DNA from 3 places in the Allobosea sp. GW822-FHT03F07 genome. Region 1 is predicted to be linked to each of the others. Evidence: predicted binding sites of a transcription regulator. Region 1 holds the regulator's gene; each other region holds the start of a gene.
The links. The regulator LexA, encoded in region 1, represses DNA repair genes until DNA is damaged. The targets are predictions, from matches to a motif close to TGTTCNNNNTGTGTTCNG.

Region 1 (6,209 bases):
CAAGATCGCAGCCGGCGCGGGGCGGGGCGGGCTGGGGAACGCTGGATGCAGCGGGGGCTGCCAGGGGAGGGTCGGCCAGCACAGGCGCGCGGCGCGCGCGCGGGTATCCTGCAATCGCGTCTGCCTGGTCTTGTGCTCGGCGAGGCCAGCCTGAAATCGATTCTCGTGGATTGGCGGCGGCGCTTCCTGGCCGCCTGCTCGCGCGAGGCCGAGCGCCGCCGGCTGTTCCTCTGGCTGCCGGTGATCATGGGAGCCGGCATCCTGCTCTACTTCGCCGCCGACCGGGAGCCGGCGCTCTGGGCCCCGCTGACGGGATTCCTGCTGGCGAGCACCGGCGCTGTCTGCCTGCGATTGAGGCGGCACGCCATGCTGATCTGCATCGGCCTCGCCGCTGTCTTTGCCGGCTTCGCCGCGGCGACCTGGCGCACCGCCACTGTTGCCGGCCCTATCCTCGACCGCCCCCGCATCGGCCAGCTCAGCGGCTTTGTCGAGGCGGTCGAAGCGCGCGATGCCGGCGCACGCCTTGTCATCCTGGTCACGGCCCTTGCCGGACTCGAACCCGAGCGCTGGCCGAAGCGGGTGCGCGTCAATGTCCGTAGCGGCGAGGTCTCGCCGGGCGATCACATCTCGGCCGTGGCGCGGCTCCTGCCGCCCCCCGGCCCGGCGCGCCCCGGCGGCTACGACTTCGGGCGCGACGCCTTCTTCCGCGGGCTGGGCGCCGTCGGCAGTATTCCCGGCAAGATCGTGCTTTCACCACCGCCTCGGCCCCCACCGAGCGAACTCGTACTGGCGGCGACGATCGACCGGGCTCGCAACGCATTGACGCGGCGCATCGCCGAGATCGCCGGCGGCCAGGCCGGCGCGATGGCGGCGGCGCTCGTTACTGGCAAGCGCGGCCTGATCACGGAGACGACGAACACCGATCTTCGTGCCGCGGGCATCTATCACATCGTCTCGATCTCGGGCCTCCACATGGTGCTCGCCGCCGGCACGATCTTCTGGCTGGTCCGGGCGCTCCTGGCCCTCTCGCAGACGCTCGCCCTGCGCTGGCCCGTCAAGAAGATGGCCGCCGTCGCGGCGATGATCGGCGCCATCGCCTACTGCGTCTTCTCGGGCGCGGAGGTCGCGACGGTCCGCTCGCTGATCATGACGCTTGTCATGCTCGGCGCGATCCTGGTCGACCGGCCGGCGCTCAGCATGCGCAACCTCGCGCTGGCCGCGATCATCGTGCTGCTGCGCGAGCCGGAGGCGCTGCTCGGGCCGAGCTTCCAGATGTCCTTCGGTGCCGTCGCCGCCCTGATCGCCTTCGCCGAGCGCTGGGAGAATCGCGACCGGCCGCAGCCGCCTCCCACGCTGCCCTGGCCCGTGCGGCCGCTCTGGATCGCCGCGACCGGCATCGTCGTCACGACGCTGCTGGCGACGGCTGCGACCGCGCCCTTCGGCGCTTATCACTTCCAGACCTTCAATCCCTTCGGCCTGCTCGGTAACGCGCTGGCGCTGCCCTTCGTCTCGCTCTGTGTGATGCCGGCAGCGGTCTTCGGCGTGCTCGCCTATCCGTTCGGGCTCGATGCGCCGGCCTGGTGGCTGATGGGTGCGGCCTCCGAGGTCGTGCTCAAGCTCGCGCATTGGGTCGCGACCATCGAGCATTCCACGCTCGTCATCGCCGCCTTCGGACCCGCCGCGCTGGCCTGCTTTGCGGCATCGCTGCTCTGGATCGCGCTCTGGACGACGAAGTTGCGGCTGCTCGCGATCCTGCCGCTCGTCGCGGGCGTCGCCGTCGCGGCGAAGCCCGGGCGCCCCGAAATCCTGATCGAGCGCGACGGCTCCGGCATCGCCGTGCGCGGCAAGGACGACCTGCTGATCGTCGCCGGCAAGCCCAGCCGCTTCGTCCTGCAGCAATGGCTGACCGCCGATGGCGACGGCCGTAACCCCGACGATGCCGCTCTGCGGCAGGGCGCGGCCTGCGACCCGCAGGGCTGTGTCATCCTGACGAAGGACGGCCGCAGCATTGCCTATGCCCGCGACAGGCTCGCCATCATCGAGGATTGCCGTCGCGCCGACCTCGTCGTCACGCCGATCCCCTGGACCGCCCCCTGCGCCGCGAAGCTGATCGACCGCACGGCCTTGATCCGGGACGGAGCGACGGCGCTCGTTCGCCGGGGCGGGGATTGGCGCAGCCACGCTTCCGAGCAGGCCGGGAGCGAGCGTCCCTGGAACCGCAAGGCCGCAGCCACGCAGCCGACATCGGCCAGACCTGACCCAGCAGGTATTGCCGTTCCGCCGTCGGCGGACGACGCCGCCGAGCCTGAGCGACTTCAGTAGCGCCGCATCAGGTTAACCAGCCGGCCCTGGATCTTGACCCGGTCCGGGCCGAGCACGCGTGTCTCATAGGCCGGATTGGCCGCTTCCAGCGCGATCGAGGATCCACGCTTGCGCAGCCGCTTCAGCGTCGCCTCCTCGTCGTCGATCAGCGCGACGATGATGTCGCCGGTATTGGCGGTGTCCTGCTTGCGGATAACGACGGTATCGCCGTCGAGGATGCCGGCATCCACCATCGAGTCGCCGCGAACCTCGAGCGCGAAATGCTCGCCGCCGCCCAGCATGTCGGCAGGCAACGCGACGCTGTGGCTGCGGCTCTGGATTGCCGAGATCGGCGTGCCTGCGGCTATGCGGCCCATCACAGGGATCGAAATCGTGCCGCGCCCATCATCCGAGGCGCCCTCCACCGGCCGCGGCTTGCCGAGAACGCCTTCTTTGCCGGGCGCGCCATCCTTGCCGAGCCCGCCCTGGACCACCGATGGATTGAAGCGCCCGCGCGGTTGCCCGCCGGCTCCGCTGCCCTCCGGCAGCTTGATGACCTCCAGCGCCCGCGCCCGGTTCGGCAGGCGGCGGATGAAGCCGCGCTCCTCCAGCGCCATGATAAGGCGGTGGATGCCGGATTTGGACCGCAGGTCGAGCGCGTCCTTCATCTCGTCGAAAGAGGGAGGCACGCCGCTTTCACGCAGGCGTTCATGGATGAAGCGAAGCAGTTCGGCCTGTTTGCGTGTCAGCATGGTCCCCGCCGGCGCGATGATGATCTGCTCTTGGCGCAGATTCGAAACAAATCACGAACACCATACCCGTTCGTGTTGTGTTCCGCAAGCAGGTGCTCGCCCAAGGTCAACTCAGCGCAGGCGGATGATCCGGCAGGGATCGCCTTTCTTTGCCGGCTCGGCGAAGGCGGGGCGGATCGCCAGCGCCTGCGCCCGGGCCAGCAGGCCGAGCATGGAGGAATCCTGCCGGTCGAACGGGGTCGCCTGCCAACCGGCCTCGGTCAGCGCGAGGTCGGAGCGCAGATAATCCTCGCGCTCGTCATTGGCCGGCATGTCGCGGCCGAGGATGCCGGGCTCGCTGCGGTCCCGCTCGGGCTCGGGCATGCCGAGCAGCGCCTCGATCAGGGGCACGACGAAGAGATGGCCGCAGACGATCGACGAGACCGGGTTGCCCGGCAGCCCGACCGCGACCATCTGGCCGAGCCGCCCGGTCATCATCGGCTTGCCCGGCCGCATCGCGATCTTCCAGAAGCCGAGCGCCATCCCGGCCCGTTTCAGCGCCTCCTGGACGAGGTCGTGCGCGCCGACCGAGGCGCCGCCGAGCGTGATCAGCACATCCGCGCCGGCTTCCTGCGCGCGTCCGATCCGCGCGGCGAGATCGGGATGGTTGTCGCGGGCGATGCCGAGATCGAGCGCGCTCGCGCCGGCCTGCTCGACGATCGCGGCGAGCGAGAAGCTGTTGGAGGCGACGATCTGGTCGGGGCCCACGGTTTCGCCCGGCAGGACCAGTTCGTCGCCCGTCGCGAGGATCGCGACCAGCGGCTTGCGGCGAACGGGCAGGTTCGGGTGCCCGGCGGCGGCGGCGAGGCCGAGCGCCGCGCTGTCGAGCCGGCGGCCCGCCGGTAGCAGAACGTCTCCGGTCGTGAAGTCGAGCCCGGCCGGGCGCACGAACTTGCCCTTCGGCGCACCCTCGCGGACGCGGATCGTCGCCGAGCCGATGCCGTCGGCATTCTCCTGGATCAGGATCGTATCGGCGCCGTCCGGGATCGGCGCGCCGGTGAAGATCCGCACCGCCTCACCTCGTCCGACCACGCCCGCGAAGGAGCGCCCCGCGGCGGATTCGCCGATGACGCGCAGGTCGCTGCCGGGTGCGAGATCTTCGGCTCGCGCGGCGTAGCCGTCCATCGCGGAATTGGCGAAGGGCGGCTGCGTGCGCAATGCCGTGACGTCGGCCGCCAGCACGCGACCGGCGCATTGCGCCAGCGCCAGGGTCTCGGTCGGCGTCGTCGCCGGCACGCTGTCGAGCAGCGCCTTAAGCGCGACCGGGACCGGCGTCAGGGCCATCAGGTGCTCTCCCCGGCGCTGCTGCCGGCGTCGAACGTGCCTGATTTTCCGCCCGATTTGTGGACGAGCCGGATATTCTCGATCCGCATCGCGCGGTCTGCCGCCTTGACCATGTCGTAGACGGTCAGGCAGGCGACGCCGACGGCGGTGAGCGCCTCCATCTCGACGCCGGTCTGGCCCTTCATCTTGACCTCGGCGCGCACCCGCACGCCGGGCAGGGCTTCGTCCAGTTCGAGATCGACCGCAACCTTGCTGATGAGCAGCGGGTGGCAGAGCGGGATCAGCTCATGCGTCTTCTTGGCGGCCATGATGCCGGCGAGCCGGGCGGTGCCGAGCACGTCGCCCTTCTTGGCGTCGCCGGCGCGCACGATCGCCAGCGTCTGCGGCTGCATCACGACGCAGCCTTCGGCGATCGCGATGCGCGAGGTCTCGGCCTTGTCGCCGACATCGACCATATGGGCCTGGCCCTGCGCGTCGAGATGGCTGAGGCCGGTCACGCGGCGCTGTCCTGCGGCTTGCCTTCGAGCGACTTGCCTTCGAGCGATGTACCGGTCAGCAGTTCGCGCGTCGCTGCGGCGACGTCTGCCTGCCGCATCAGGCTCTCGCCGACGAGGAAGGCGCCGACCCCGACGCCGTTCAGCCTGACGATGTCGGCATGAGTGAAGATGCCGCTCTCGCTGATCAGCATGCGCTCGGCCGGCACGCGCGGCGCCAGCCGCTCGGTCACGGCGAGGTCGACCTTGAAGTCGCGCAGATCGCGATTGTTGATGCCGAGCAGGCGGCTTTTGAGAGAAAGCGCCCGGTCGAGCTCGGCTTCGTCATGGACCTCGATCAGCACGTCCATGCCGAGATCGAACGCCGTCGCTTCGAGATCGCGCGCGGTGGCGTCGTCGACGCCGGCCATGATGATCAGGATGCAGTCGGCGCCCCAGGCCCGCGCCTCGAAGACCTGGTAGGGGTCGTAGAGGAAGTCCTTGCGCAGCGCCGGCAGGCCGGAGGCGGCGCGCGCGCGTGTCAGGAATTCCGGTTGCCCCTGGAAGGACGGCCCGTCCGTCAGCACGGAAATGCAGGCGGCCCCGCCGGAGGCATAGGCGCGGCCAAGTGAAGGCGGATCGAAATCGGTGCGGATCAGCCCCTTGGAAGGGCTCGCCTTCTTGATCTCGGCGATCAGCGCCGGACGTCTCTGCGCGGTCTTGGCGGCGAGCGCGTCGGCGAAGCCGATCGGCCGGGCGGCGGAGCGGGCCAGTTCCTCAATCTGGGCGGGCGGGATCGCCTGCTTGGCGGCGGCGATCTCCCGGCGCTTGTATTCTTCGATCCTGGCGAGGATGTCGGTCATGGCCGCCTCACGCGTTCGAGCTGGCGACGAGCGCAGCCAGCGTCGCCTTGGCCTTGCCGGAATCGAGCGCGGCCACCGCCTGCGCCAGCCCGTCGCGCAGGTCGCCGGCCTTTCCGGCGACGAGCAGCGCGGCCGCGGCATTGAAGGCGGCGATGTCGCGGAAGGCCGTCTTCTCGCCGTCGAGCACGGCCCGCAGCGCCGCCGCGTTCTGGGCCGGCTCGCCGCCGCGCAGATCTTCCGGACGGGCGCGGGGAAGGCCGACATCGTCGGGGCTGATCGAGAAGCTCTCGATCTTGCCGCCCTCCAGCGAGACGACGCGCGTCGGGCCTGTGGTGGTGATCTCGTCGAGCCCGTCGGAACCGTGCACGGCCCAGATCCGCGTCGAGCCGAGGCTCGCGAGCACGCGCACCATCGGTTCGAGCCAGGTTTCGGAGAAGGCCCCGATGAGCTGCTTCTTGACGCCCGCCGGGTTCGAGAGCGGCCCGAGCAGGTTGAAG
Region 2 (6,209 bases), on a different contig from region 1:
GTGCCGCGGCCATAGCCTCCGACCGCCACCACGGCGATGCGCTCGGATTGCGACGGATTCAGCGCCGGATAGAAATGCTCGGTCGCCGCGACATGCAGGCAACCGACGACGCCATCCATCACCGCCGAGAGATGCTGGGCGCAGACCAGGCCGTGGCGCGGGCGCTTGAGCAATTCGCGCGCCGAGGCGTGGCCCTGATCCAGCACCTGACGCAGCCCGCCGACGAGAAGGCTGCGGATATCGGCGGTGCTGCGGCGCTGGCCCTGTTCGAGCAGATGGTCGACGGCGCGCCGGGGACTCTCCAGCACATGGTTGAGTTCGAGCACCGGCTGATCGGCGACGGATGAGACCAAGCCTGACCTCGATTGTTTGCGTCTGTCGGCGCGGACGCCGTTATCGCTGGTTAGCATGCAAGGGGGATTCGCAAAGCGCTTTAATTAAGCAGATTTTATACGTGAAATACGAGATTCAACATCCATTAATGTGCTGTTTGACATACAGAACGATCGGACCTACAAGTCGGATACGCGCCGATTTGAGCCACCAGCTTGCGGGCGCGAAACAAGTGCAGCTAAAGCGTGGGGTACGGGTGCGTGTCCGCAGCTCGGTCCCTTCGCGCATCGAAAGGGACCTCCGATGACCATCACCCGCCGTCTCGCCGTCGCCGGCCTTGCCGCCTCGATCACCCTCGCCAGCACGCAAGCTTTCGCCCAGGCTCCCAAGGAGCTTCGGGTCGATTATGCGACCTATAATCCGGTCAGCCTCGTGCTGAAGGACAGCGGCATCCTCGAAAAGGCGTTGGCTGCCGACGGCATCGCCGTGCGCTGGGTCCAGTCCGCCGGATCCAACAAGGCGCTCGAATTCCTCAATGCCGGCTCGCTCGATTTCGGCTCGACCGCCGGTGCGGCGGCCCTGATCGGCAAGATCAACGGCAATCCGATCAAGTCGATCTATGTCTATTCGCGGCCGGAATGGACGGCGCTCGTCACCAGCGCCAAGAGCGATATCTCCAAGGTCTCGGATCTCAAGGGCAAGCGCGTCGCCGTCACACGCGGCACGGATCCGCATATCTTCCTGGTTCGTGCGCTGGCCGAGGCCAAGCTGACCGAGAAGGACGTCAAGCTCGTCCTGCTGCAGCATGCCGATGGCCGCCTCGCCTTGGAGCGCGGCGATGTCGACGCCTGGGCCGGGCTCGACCCGCTGATGGCCGCCGCCGAGGTCGAGAGCGGCGCGAAGCTGTTCCATCGCAAGGCCGAGGACAACACCTGGGGTGTGCTGAACGTCCGCGAGGCCTTCGCCAAGGACAATCCGGCGCTCGTCCGCAAGGTCCTGGCCGCCTATGAGGAGGCGCGGGCCTATTCGCTGGCCAATCCGGCCGAGCTGAAGAAGACGCTTATCACCTACACCAAGCTGTCGGACGCCGTGATCGAACGCCAGCTCACCCGCACCGAGCTGACCCATTCGGCGATCGGCCAGGCCCAGGCCGACACGATCATCGCGGCCGGGCTCGCGCTCAAGGAGGCCGGCGTCCTCCCCGCGGCGACCGATGTGAAGGCCGTGGTCGACGATCTGCTCGACCGGCGCTTCGCCGCCACCAACTGAGACGGCTCAGGCTAAGATGAGCGCGCTCGGCATCGAGACGGCGGCGATCGGCGAGCAGGGCGGTCTCTCCCGCTCGCGGTCGCGCCGCCGGATGCTCGCGCTCGCCGGCTTCGTGCTGCCGGTGCTGCTGGCGATCCTCTGGGAGATCGCCGTCAGGACAGGGCTGGCCAATGGCCGGCTGATGCCGCCGCCGAGCGTCGTCGGCGCGACGCTCTGGAGCCTCGCCGCATCGGGAGAGCTTTTCACCCATGCCACGGCGACGCTCTGGCGGGTCGCGGCGGGCTTCGGCCTCGGCGCGGCGGCAGGCACGCTGCTCGGAGCCGTAACCGGAGCGCTGCCCGTGGCGCGGGGCATCCTCGACCCGACGCTCCAGGCCCTGCGCGCCATCCCCTCGATCGCCTGGGTGCCGCTCTTCATCCTCTGGCTCGGCATCTTCGAGGCCTCGAAGGTCGCGCTGATCGCGGTTGGCGTGTTCTTCCCGGTCTATCTCGGCGTCGCCGCCGCGATCCAGGGCATCGACCGCAAGATCATCGAGGTCGGCCGCGTCTTCCGGCTCGGCCGGCTGGCGATGGCGCGACGCGTGCTCCTGCCGGCAATCCTGCCGGCCTGGATCACGGCGCTGCGCTCGGGGCTCGGGCTCGGCTTCATGTTCGTGGTCGCGGCCGAGATCATGGGTGCGAGCGAGGGTCTCGGCTATCTCCTGGTGGACGGCCAGCAGCTCGGCCGCCCCGACACCATCATTGCGGCCATCATCAGCTTCGCCGTGATGGGCAAGTTGGCGGACGGGCTGCTCGTCGCCCTCACGCGGCCGGTTCTCGCCTGGCAGGACACGGCGCGCGACAAACTTTAGAAAGCCCCCTCGATGCTGAGCTTCGAGACCCTCTCGAAAACCTATGCCGACGGCACGCAGGCCCTGTCGGCCGTCACCATCGATGTCGCGGCCGGCGAGATCCTGGCGCTGGTCGGCGGCTCCGGCTGCGGCAAGACCACGCTGCTGCGGCTGATCGCAGGCCTCGACCGTCCGAGCGCAGGGCGCATCCTGCTCAATGGCGAGGCGATCACCGAGCCGCGCGCCGATGTCGGCGTCATCTTCCAGGAGCCGCGCCTGTTCCCCTGGCTCTCGGTCGCGGAGAATGTCGGCTTCGGCCTGCCGCATCTCTCTGCCTTCGAGCGCGAGGGGCTGGTGACGAATGCCCTCGTCCGCGTCGGCCTCGCTGGCCATCAGGACCGCTGGCCGCGCGAGCTTTCCGGCGGCCAGCAGCAGCGCGTGGCGATTGCTCGTGCGCTGGTGACGCGGCCGAAGCTGCTTCTGATGGACGAGCCCTTCTCGGCGCTCGACGCGACGACGCGGGCGAGCCTGCACGGGCATCTGCTGGCGCTCTGGGGCGAAAGCCGGCCGACCATGGTGATGGTGACGCATGACGTCGAGGAGGCGGTGACGCTGGCCGATCGCATCGTGGTGATGCAGCCCAGGCCCGGACGAATCTTCGACGAGTTCGACAACCCGCTCGCCCGCCCGCGCGACCATCTCTCGCCGGCCTTCGAGGCGGGCAAACGTGAGGTGCTCCGCAGCCTCGACCGCTCGCTGCGCGACGAGGAGCCACATCAGCAGAAGACGGCGGAAACCGCGGGGATGTGGTGGTAGCGGACGGCCGCGACAGTCGCTACCAAGACGGCAATCACACCAAGGCCTGATCCGAGGAAATCCCATGGACGTCACCGCTCTTCGCGCCCTGCAGGCTCCGCTGAAGGATGCCTATCGCAATGACCCGAACGCTGCCTTGATCACGTTGAAGGCCAAGGGCGAGCTCGACGACCAGCATATCGCCTGCAAGGTCGAGACCGGCCGCGCGATCGCGCTCGCGGGCCTGCATCCGGCGACGGGTGGCAGCGGCGCCGAGCTCTGCTCGGGCGACATGCTGCTGGAAGCGCTGGTCGCCTGCGCCGGCGTGACGCTGAAGGCCGTCGCGACGGCGCTCGAGATCGAGCTGAAGAAGGGCGTGGTTCGTGCCGAGGGCGATCTCGACTTCCGCGGCACGCTCGGCGTCGCCAAGGACGCGGCCGTCGGCTTCAAGGCGATCCGCCTCTTCTTCGACGTCGAGACCGATGCCCCGCAGGAGAAGCTCGACAGCCTGCTGAAGCTGACCGAACGCTACTGCGTCGTGTTCCAGACGTTGAACGTGAAGCCGGAACTCTCGGCGACGCTCAAGGTCGGCTGATCACTCCGCCGCGTTCTTCAGCGACAGCCCCTGCGCGAAGGGCAGCGTCGGCTCGGCCTTCGCCTCGTCGAAGTCGAGCGCGACGATGCGCTCGCCGCGGCTTGAGATCTTCGTCGCGGAGGTGCGGATGCCCGCGACATCCTCCTGCGCCTGGCGGAAATGCTGGTCGAGCCTCTCGGCCCGCTCACCCAGCCGGCGGACATCTGCGAGCAGCTTGCCGACCTCGCTCTGGATCACCTGCGCCTCCTCGCGCATGCGGGCGTCGCGGACCAGCGACTGCATGAGCTGGATCGCCAGCGCCAGCAGCGAGGGCGAGACGATCATGATCCGGGCGCGATGCGCCTTCTGGATCACGTCGTCGAAATGCTCGTGCAGATCGGCATAGATCGACTCCGACGGCACGAAGAGCAGCGCCATGTCCTGCGTCTCGCCGGGCAGGAAATAGCGCTCGGCGATGTCCTTCACATGCACGCCGACATCGTTGCGCACGCGCGCAGCGGCCGCCTTCCTCGTATCGTCGCTGCGGGCCTCGCGAAGCTGCGTAAAGCTCTCCAGCGGGAACTTGGCGTCGATGACGAGCCCGCGCCCGTCGCCCGGCAGGGTGACGAGGCAGTCCGGCCGGCGGCCGTTGGAAAGCTGGGGCTGGAAGGCGAAGAAGGCTGTCGGCAGGCCGTCACGGATGATCGCCTCCATCCGGCCCTGGCCATAGGCGCCGCGCGCCTGCTTGTTGGAGAGCACGTCGCGCAGCGTCACCACCTCGGAGGTCAGGCTGGTCAGGTTCTTCTGGGCGCTGTCGATCACGGCCAGCCGCTCCTGCAGCCGGCCGAGGCTCTCGGTGGTCTGGCGGACATTCTGTTCCAGCCCGGCGCCGACCTGCTGCCGCAAACCGTCCATCCGGTCGGCGACGAGGCGCGCGAGGTCGCCTTGCCGCGTCGACAGGATCTCGGCCATGGACTGCATGCGCCCTGTCATCTCGGCCTGCAGCCGGTTCATCTCGGCGACCTTGTCGTCCATCTCGCGGGCGCGTTCGGCCGTCATAGCGGCTTCGATAGCGCGCTCCCGGCTGCCTCGCCAAGAGGACAGAGCCATGAGCAGGAGCAGGGCGAAGCTCAGCGCCGCGAAGCCGAAGGCGGCCTCGGCCCAGGTCACGGGGCGGTCGAGAAGAACGAAGGCGATCTCTTTCATACCGAGATGCTAGCCGATTCGGGTGAATGAATTCGAACGAAAGCGGAACAGTTTGACCGGCTGCGTGCAAGGGCTTATGTCGCCCCTTCATCACGAAATCCCGCGCAGAAATCCTTTCATGGCCATTCGCCCTCTCGTCATCCTGCCCGACGCCCAGCTTCGTTTGGTCTCGACCCCCGTCGAGGATATCACGGCCGAGATCCGCACCCTCGTCTCCGACATGTTCGAGACGATGTATGACGCGCCGGGCATCGGCCTTGCGGCCATCCAGATCGGCGTGCCCAAGCGCGTGGTCACGCTCGATGTCGCCAAGCGCCCCCCCGACGATAGGGAAGAGGGCGAGGGGGAAGAGGGGACCGATGGCGCCCAGGAGAAGCGCGACGCGCAGCCGCGCAACCCCATGGCCTTCATCAACCCCGAGATCACCTGGTCGTCGGAAGAACGCAGCGTCTATGAGGAGGGCTGCCTTTCGATCCCGGAATATTACGAGGAGGTCGAGCGCCCGGCTTCGGTCAAGGTCCGCTACACCGATCTTGACGGCAAGCAGCAGGAGATCGAGGCCGACGGGCTGCTCGCCACCTGCCTGCAGCATGAGATCGACCATCTCAACGGCGTGCTGTTCATCGACCATCTTTCGCGCCTCAAGCGCGAGCGCGTCACCAAGCGTTTCGCCAAGCAGGCGGCGAGGCGCTGAGGCGTAGCGGCACATCGGCGTTTTCCGCAGCCCTCATCCTGAGGAGCCGCGTCAGCGGCGTCTCGAAGGATGCTCCAGACGGTTCCGGAGCCTCCTGGAGCATCCTTCGAGACGCGGGCTTTTGCCCGCTCCTCAAGATGAGGGCTCGAATGATTGTTCGTCGGCGGGCAAGGCCGACCCCACCTAAGGTAAAGACCGGCGTATGAGTTTGCGCGTCATTTTCATGGGCACCCCCGATTTCGCGGTGCCGACCCTCACCGAGATCATCGGCCAGGGCCACGAGGTCGTGAGTTGCTACACGCGTGCGCCTGCCCAGGCCGGGCGCGGGCTGGAACTCAAGCCGTCGCCCGTTCAGAAGGCCGCCGAGCGCTTCGGCATCCCGGTCTTCACGCCCACGACTTTGAAGACCGCGGAGGCGGCCGAGCAGATCGCCTCCCATGATGCCGATGTCGCTGTGGTCGTCGCCTATGGCATGATCCTGCCCCAGGCGATCCTCGATCTGCCGGAAC
Region 3 (6,209 bases), on a different contig from region 1:
CGCGCCGACGGCGCCCGGCCGCGAGGCGAGTTCGACGCCGGCGACAAGGCCGATCGTGCGGATGTCGACGACATGTGGCGCACCCTTCAGCGAATGCAGCGCCTCCTCCCAGAGTGGGGCGAGCGTGGCGGCGCGGGTCAGGAGACCTTCATCGGCATAGATGTCGAGCGTCGCGATGCCGGCCGCGCAGGCCGCCGGATGGCCGGAATAGGTATAGCCGTGGAACAGCTCGATGGTGGCTTCCGGCCCGGCCATCAGCCCGTCATGCACCTTGCGACTCGCGAAGACCGCGCCCATCGGGATCGCGCCGTTGGTGATGCCCTTCGCCGTCGTCATGAGGTCGGGCATGACGCCGAAGAACTCGCTGGCGAACGGGGTGCCCAGTCGCCCGAAGCCGGTGATCACCTCGTCGAAGATCAGGAGGATGCCGTGGCGCGTGGCGATCTCGCGCAGACGCTGGAGATAGCCCTTCGGCGGCACGAGCACGCCGGTCGAGCCGGCCATCGGCTCGACGATCACGGCGGCGATCGTCTCCGCGCCATGCAGCGCCACGATCCGCTCCAGGTCGTCGGCCAGTTCGGCGCCGTATTCGGGCTGGCCCTTGCTGTAGGCGTTGCGCTCCAGGTCATGGGTATGGCGCAGATGGTCGGCGCCCGGCAGCAGCGGGAAGACGCGGCGGTTGTTGACGAGGCCGCCGACGGTGATACCGCCGAAGCCGACGCCGTGATAGCCGCGCTCACGGCCGATCAGCCTCGTCCGCGTACCCTGCCCGATCGCCCGCTGATAGGCGATGGCGATCTTGAGCGCTGTATCCACCGATTCCGAGCCCGAGCCGGTGAAGAAGATCCGGTCGAGCTTCGCCTCGCCTTCGCCCGGCGCGATTCCCGCCAGCCGCTCGGCGAAATCGAAGGCGATCGGATGGCCCATCTGGAATGACGGCGCATAATCCAGCGTCGAAAGCTGGCGCTCGACGGCCTGCGTTATCTGCTTGCGGCCATGGCCGGCATTGACGCACCACAGCCCGGCTGTGCCGTCGATCACCTTGCGCCCGTCCTCGGTGGCGTAGTGCATGCCCTGCGCGGATGCCAGCAGGCGCGGCGACGCCTTGAACTGCCGGTTGGCGGTGAACGGCATCCAGAAGCTCTCGAGCGAGCGGGCGTTTTGCAGGGCTTTCGGGGGCGTGGCGATGGTCATGATGATCTCCTCTGCCCGGCAGGGGAGCACCGTTTTGTCATGCGCAACAAGTCTGTTTCAGCATGAGCGCAAGAAGCTGTTTTTACAGATACCGTATGGCATAATGTTGCGGATATCGAACAAGGAGAACGCCCCGCGATGAGCGACACCGATGTCGGCGCGCGGTTGCGCTATCTGCGCATGCGCCATGGCCTCTCGCAACGGGCGCTGGCCAAGCGCGCCGGCGTCACCAATTCGACGGTCTCGCTGATCGAATCCAATGGCGTGAACCCTTCCGTCGGCGCCCTCAAGCGCATCCTCGACGGCATCCCGATCGGCCTCTCCGAGTTCTTCGCCCTGGAGCCCGAGCGCCCGCGGCAGGCTTTCTATCAGGCGCAGGAACTGGTCGAGATCGGCAAGGGTGGCATCTCCTATCGCCAGGTCGGCGAAAACCTGTTCGGCCGTGCGCTGCAGATCCTGAAAGAGCGCTACGAGCCAGGTACCGACACTGGCCGTGTTCCCTTGACCCATGAGGGCGAGGAGGGTGGCATCGTGCTCAACGGCCGCCTCGAGGTCACGGTCGATGACGAGCGGCGAATCCTGGGGCCCGGCGACGCCTATTATTTCGAGAGCCGCCGACCGCATCGCTTCCGCTGCGTCGGACCGGTCGCCTGCGAAGTCGTCAGCGCCTGCACGCCGCCCTCGTTCTGAACGCGCGCGACACGGCTTGTTGGCGCCGCCATCCGCACCATCTATGATCTGTAGCGGCTAGAGGTTCGGAGCGAAGATCATGCAGCCGGCATCGACTATCGAACGCGTCGTTCCGATCGGCACGCTGGCCGAGCGCACCGGCGTCAAGGTCGAGACGATCCGCTATTACGAGCAGGTCGGGCTGCTGCCGCCACCGGAACGCTCCGAAGGCAATCAGCGTCGCTACAGCCGCCGCCACGTCGAGCGCCTCGCCTTCATCAAGCATGCCCGCGATCTCGGCTTCGCCGTGGACGCCATCCGCACACTGCTCAAGCTTTCCGACAATCCGGCGATGGCCTGCGACGACGCCCATGCCATCGCCGTCGCCCATCTCGACGAGGTCCGCCACAAGATCGCCCGGCTGCGCTCGCTCGAAAGGGAGCTCGAACGCATCGCCGCGACCTGCTCGGGCGGCGTTGCAGCCTGCGATTGCGCCATCATCGAGGCATTGGCCGATCACGGCCAGTGCAACAACTCATCGCACTGAATCGCGCCCGGCCACAGGACCGGCTGCTGTGGAGAAACATCCCTGCATCACCCTCATGCGCCCGACGGCGATTGCAGCAGCGGTGGGGCAGGCGCTAGCCTTCCGCCGGAATCGATTTGCCGGAGACATCATGTCCAGCGACTTCGCCACTCCGCCCGGTCTGCGCCATCGCCAGATCGCGGTGCGCGACACGACGCTGCACGTCGCCGAGGTCGGCTCCGGGACGCCCGTGCTCCTTTTGCATGGCTGGCCTGAATTCTGGGCGACCTGGCTGCCGCTGATGAACCGGCTGCACGGCGATTTCCGCCTGATCGCACCGGATCTGCGCGGCTTCGGCGACAGCACCAAATCCACCACGCCACGCAGCGATGTCGGCGCCAACAGCCATGCCGACGACATGGCCTCGCTGATCGCGGCGCTCGGTCTCGATGCCGTTGGCGTCGTCGGCCATGATGTCGGCGCCTATGCGGCCCAGGCACTGGCGCGCCGCCATCCGCAGCTCGTCGACCGGCTGCTGTTCTTCAACTGCCCGACCCAGAGCATTGCCGAGCGCTGGGTCCATGAGGGCCACGTCAACGAGGTCTGGTATCAGTCCTTCCAGCAGCTCCCGCTGGCCGAGGCGCTGATCGGCCTGAGCCGGCAGAGCTGCGCGCTCTACTTCTCCCATTTTCTGACGCATTGGTGCCACCGCAAGGAAGCCTTCGACCCTGCGCTCGATCTCTGGATCGACAACTTCATGAAGCCTGGCAATCTGCGCGGCGGCTTCGACTGGTATCGCAGCCAGAACGCGGCACGCCTCGCAGCGATCGACGGGCACCCCACCCCCTCCGTCCGCATCCATCAGCCGACACGGGTGCATTGGGGCCGGCATGACCCGATCCTGAAATCCGAATGGGCAGCCTTCGTGCCCGAGCATTTCGACGAGGCCGAAGTCAGCTTCTGCGAAACCGCTGGACACTTCGTGCATGTCGAGGCGCCCGACGAGGCGGCCGAGGTTTTCGCGGCGTTTTTCGGCTGATCGGCGAGGCACCCTTCAGCCTTGAGAACGCAGGCCCTCGTTTCGCGGCAAAAAGCGCTTAGATAGTCTCGCGCGCGGGATGCGGCCGGTCGCCGTCGATCCCCGTGCAGAAGAGGGCAGGCCATGCCGATGTTCCGATTCCAGACAGGCTGGCGCCGAAGCGCGCCGCCGCAAGACCCCACCGGCCAATCTTCGACCGAGAACGAAACCCGATTCTGCCGGAGTCAGCGATTCGGGCCCGCTTCGTTCCGGACTCGTTCTGTTCTCCGGAGAGCGCCGCGACAATGGGCAATTCCGTTCTTCGCTGAAGCCATGCTCCCGCTCTAATCTCACAGTCACTCCGCTTGCCATCGCGGGACGCCTTGATCGGCGTCCCGCGATGGCAAGCGGCGACACGTCACGATCGGCTGCGACTTGATTCCTCCGCGCTCCCTACCCCCCTCGGTCCGCGCCAACGGCGTCACCGCGGTGCTGGGCCCGACCAATACCGGCAAGACCCATCTCGCGATCGAGCGGATGGTCGCCCATCCAACCGGCATGATCGGCCTGCCGCTGCGCCTGCTGGCGCGCGAGGTCTACCAGCGCGTCGTCGAGAAGGCCGGCGTCGATGCGGTCGCGCTCGTCACCGGCGAGGAAAAGATCAAGCCGGCGCGACCACGATTCTGGGTCTGCACCGTCGAGGCGATGCCGCGCGACCTTGCCGTCGACTTCGTCGCCATCGACGAAGTCCAGCTTGCCGCCGATCTCGACCGCGGCCATGTCTTCACTGACCGGCTGCTCAACCGGCGCGGCCGGGCCGAGACCATGCTGATCGGCGCCGGCACAATGAAGCCGGTGATCGAGCAGCTCATTCCCGGCGTCAATGTGGTGACGCGGCCGCGCCTGTCGCAGCTCATGTTCGCCGGCGACCGCAAGATCACGCGGCTCGCGCCGCGCTCGGCCATCGTCGCCTTCTCGGTCGAGGAGGTCTACGCCATCGCCGAGCTGATCCGGCGGCAGAAGGGCGGCGCGGCCGTCGTGCTGGGCGCGCTTTCGCCGCGGACGCGAAATGCCCAGGTCGAGATCTACCAATCCGGCGATGTCGACTATCTCGTCGCCACCGATGCGATCGGCATGGGGCTGAACCTCGATGTCGATCACATCGCCTTCGCGGCCGACAAGAAGTATGACGGCCATCATTTCCGCAAGCTCAACCCGGCCGAATTCGGCCAGATCGCCGGCCGCGCCGGGCGCCATCTGCGCGACGGCACCTTCGGCACCTCGGGCCGCTGTCCGCCCTTCGAGGCCGATCTCGTCGAGGCGATCGAGAACCACCGCTTCGAGCCGGTGCGGCAACTGCAGTGGCGCAATACCGATCTCGATTTCCGGTCCGTCGCACAACTTCTCGACAGCCTGAACCTGCAGCCGAGGGAAGCCGGCCTGACCCGCGCCCTGATCGCCGAGGACCAGACGACGCTCGAAATCCTGGCCCGGGATCCCGACGTGACGGCGCTGGCGCAGGGCCGGCCGGCCACCGAGCGGCTCTGGGAGGTCTGCGGCCTGCCGGACTATCGCAAGATAGCCCCACAGCAGCATGCCGACCTCGCGACGACGCTCTATCTGCGCCTGATGCGCCATGGCCGGCTCGATATCGACTGGTATCGGACGCAGCTTTCGGCGCTCGACCGCACCGATGGCGAGATCGATACCCTCTCCGCGCGCATCGCGCAGGTCCGTACCTGGACCTTCGTCGCGAACCGTCCGGACTGGTTGCCCGATCCTGAGCATTGGCAGGGGGTGGCGCGTCTTGTAGAGGACAAGCTCTCGGACGCTCTGCACGAGCGTCTTGCGAGCCGATTTGTCGACCGGCGCACCAGTGTGCTGCTGCGCCGTTTGCGGGAGAATGCGATGTTGGAGGCTGAGGTCACCGCGACGGGCGACGTGCTCGTCGAGGGCCAGCACGTCGGAATGCTGCAGGGCTTCCGCTTCACGGCGGACCCGAAGGCCGGCGGGCCGGAGGCGAAAGCCTTGAACATGGCCGCGATGAAGGCGCTCGGGGCCGAGATCGAGGCGCGTGCCGCGCGCGTCGTCCTCGCCGGCGACGATGCCTTCGTGCTGTCGCATGACGGTCTGCTGCGCTGGGTCGGCGAGCCGGTCGCGCGTCTGGTCGCCGGCGAAAAGGCGATCGAGCCGCGCCTGCGCCTGCTGGTCGAGGAGCATCTCGCCGGCCAGGCCCGCGAGCAGGTCGAGGGCCGGCTCCAGCTCTGGCTGAAGAATCACGTCACGCGCCTGCTCGGCGCGCTGCAATTGCTCGAGGATACGACCACGCTGACCGGCATCGCGCGGGGCATCGCCTATCAGGCGGCCGAATCGCTCGGCGTGCTCGAACGGACCAAGGTCGGCGAGGAGATGAAGGCGCTCGACCAGGAGGGCCGTGCCGCCCTGCGCCAGCTCGGCATCCGCTTCGGCGCCTTCCATCTCTATGTGCCCGCGTTGCTCAAGCCCGCGCCACGCGCGCTCGCCGCCCAGCTCTGGACCCTGAAGCACGGCTCACCCGAACAGGCTGGCCTCGACGACATCGCCCATCTCGCCGCCTCGGGCCGGACCTCCTTCCCCGTCGACAAGGCCGTTCCCAAGGGGCTCTACCGCGCCGCCGGCTACCGGGTTTGCGGCGAGCGGGCCGTGCGCGTCGACATCCTCGAACGCCTCGCCGACCTGATCCGCCCGGCGATCGCCTATCGCCCCGGCCTCACTCAAGGCGTGCCACCGACCGGCACGGCCGACCAGGACGGCTTCGTCGTG

Region 2: the regulator LexA is predicted to act here: its motif matches at 5,039-5,056, upstream of AC1RMY_RS24120 (DNA recombination protein RmuC).
Region 3: the regulator LexA is predicted to act here: its motif matches at 3,673-3,690, upstream of AC1RMY_RS21340 (helicase-related protein).

The regions. Positions count from the first base shown of each region.
Region 1 is NZ_JBXAND010000002.1:346,112-352,320, reverse strand. Features, by position in the region: gene AC1RMY_RS10225 (ComEC/Rec2 family competence protein) at 46-2,322, shown strand; gene lexA (transcriptional repressor LexA) at 2,316-3,053, opposite strand; gene AC1RMY_RS10215 (molybdopterin molybdotransferase MoeA) at 3,165-4,376, opposite strand; gene moaC (cyclic pyranopterin monophosphate synthase MoaC) at 4,376-4,873, opposite strand; gene trpC (indole-3-glycerol phosphate synthase TrpC) at 4,870-5,712, opposite strand; gene trpD (anthranilate phosphoribosyltransferase) at 5,720-6,209, opposite strand, start outside.
Region 2 is NZ_JBXAND010000013.1:35,821-42,029, forward strand. Features, by position in the region: gene AC1RMY_RS24095 ([protein-PII] uridylyltransferase) at 1-305, opposite strand, end outside; gene AC1RMY_RS24100 (aliphatic sulfonate ABC transporter substrate-binding protein) at 637-1,602, shown strand; gene AC1RMY_RS24105 (ABC transporter permease) at 1,694-2,452, shown strand; gene AC1RMY_RS24110 (ABC transporter ATP-binding protein) at 2,465-3,247, shown strand; gene AC1RMY_RS24115 (OsmC family protein) at 3,312-3,821, shown strand; gene AC1RMY_RS24120 (DNA recombination protein RmuC) at 3,822-5,006, opposite strand; gene def (peptide deformylase) at 5,125-5,700, shown strand; gene fmt (methionyl-tRNA formyltransferase) at 5,903-6,209, shown strand, end outside.
Region 3 is NZ_JBXAND010000009.1:31,271-37,479, reverse strand. Features, by position in the region: gene aptA (omega-aminotransferase AptA) at 1-1,194, opposite strand, end outside; gene AC1RMY_RS21355 (cupin domain-containing protein) at 1,333-1,884, shown strand; gene AC1RMY_RS21350 (MerR family transcriptional regulator) at 1,964-2,410, shown strand; gene AC1RMY_RS21345 (alpha/beta fold hydrolase) at 2,541-3,428, shown strand; gene AC1RMY_RS21340 (helicase-related protein) at 3,846-6,209, shown strand, end outside.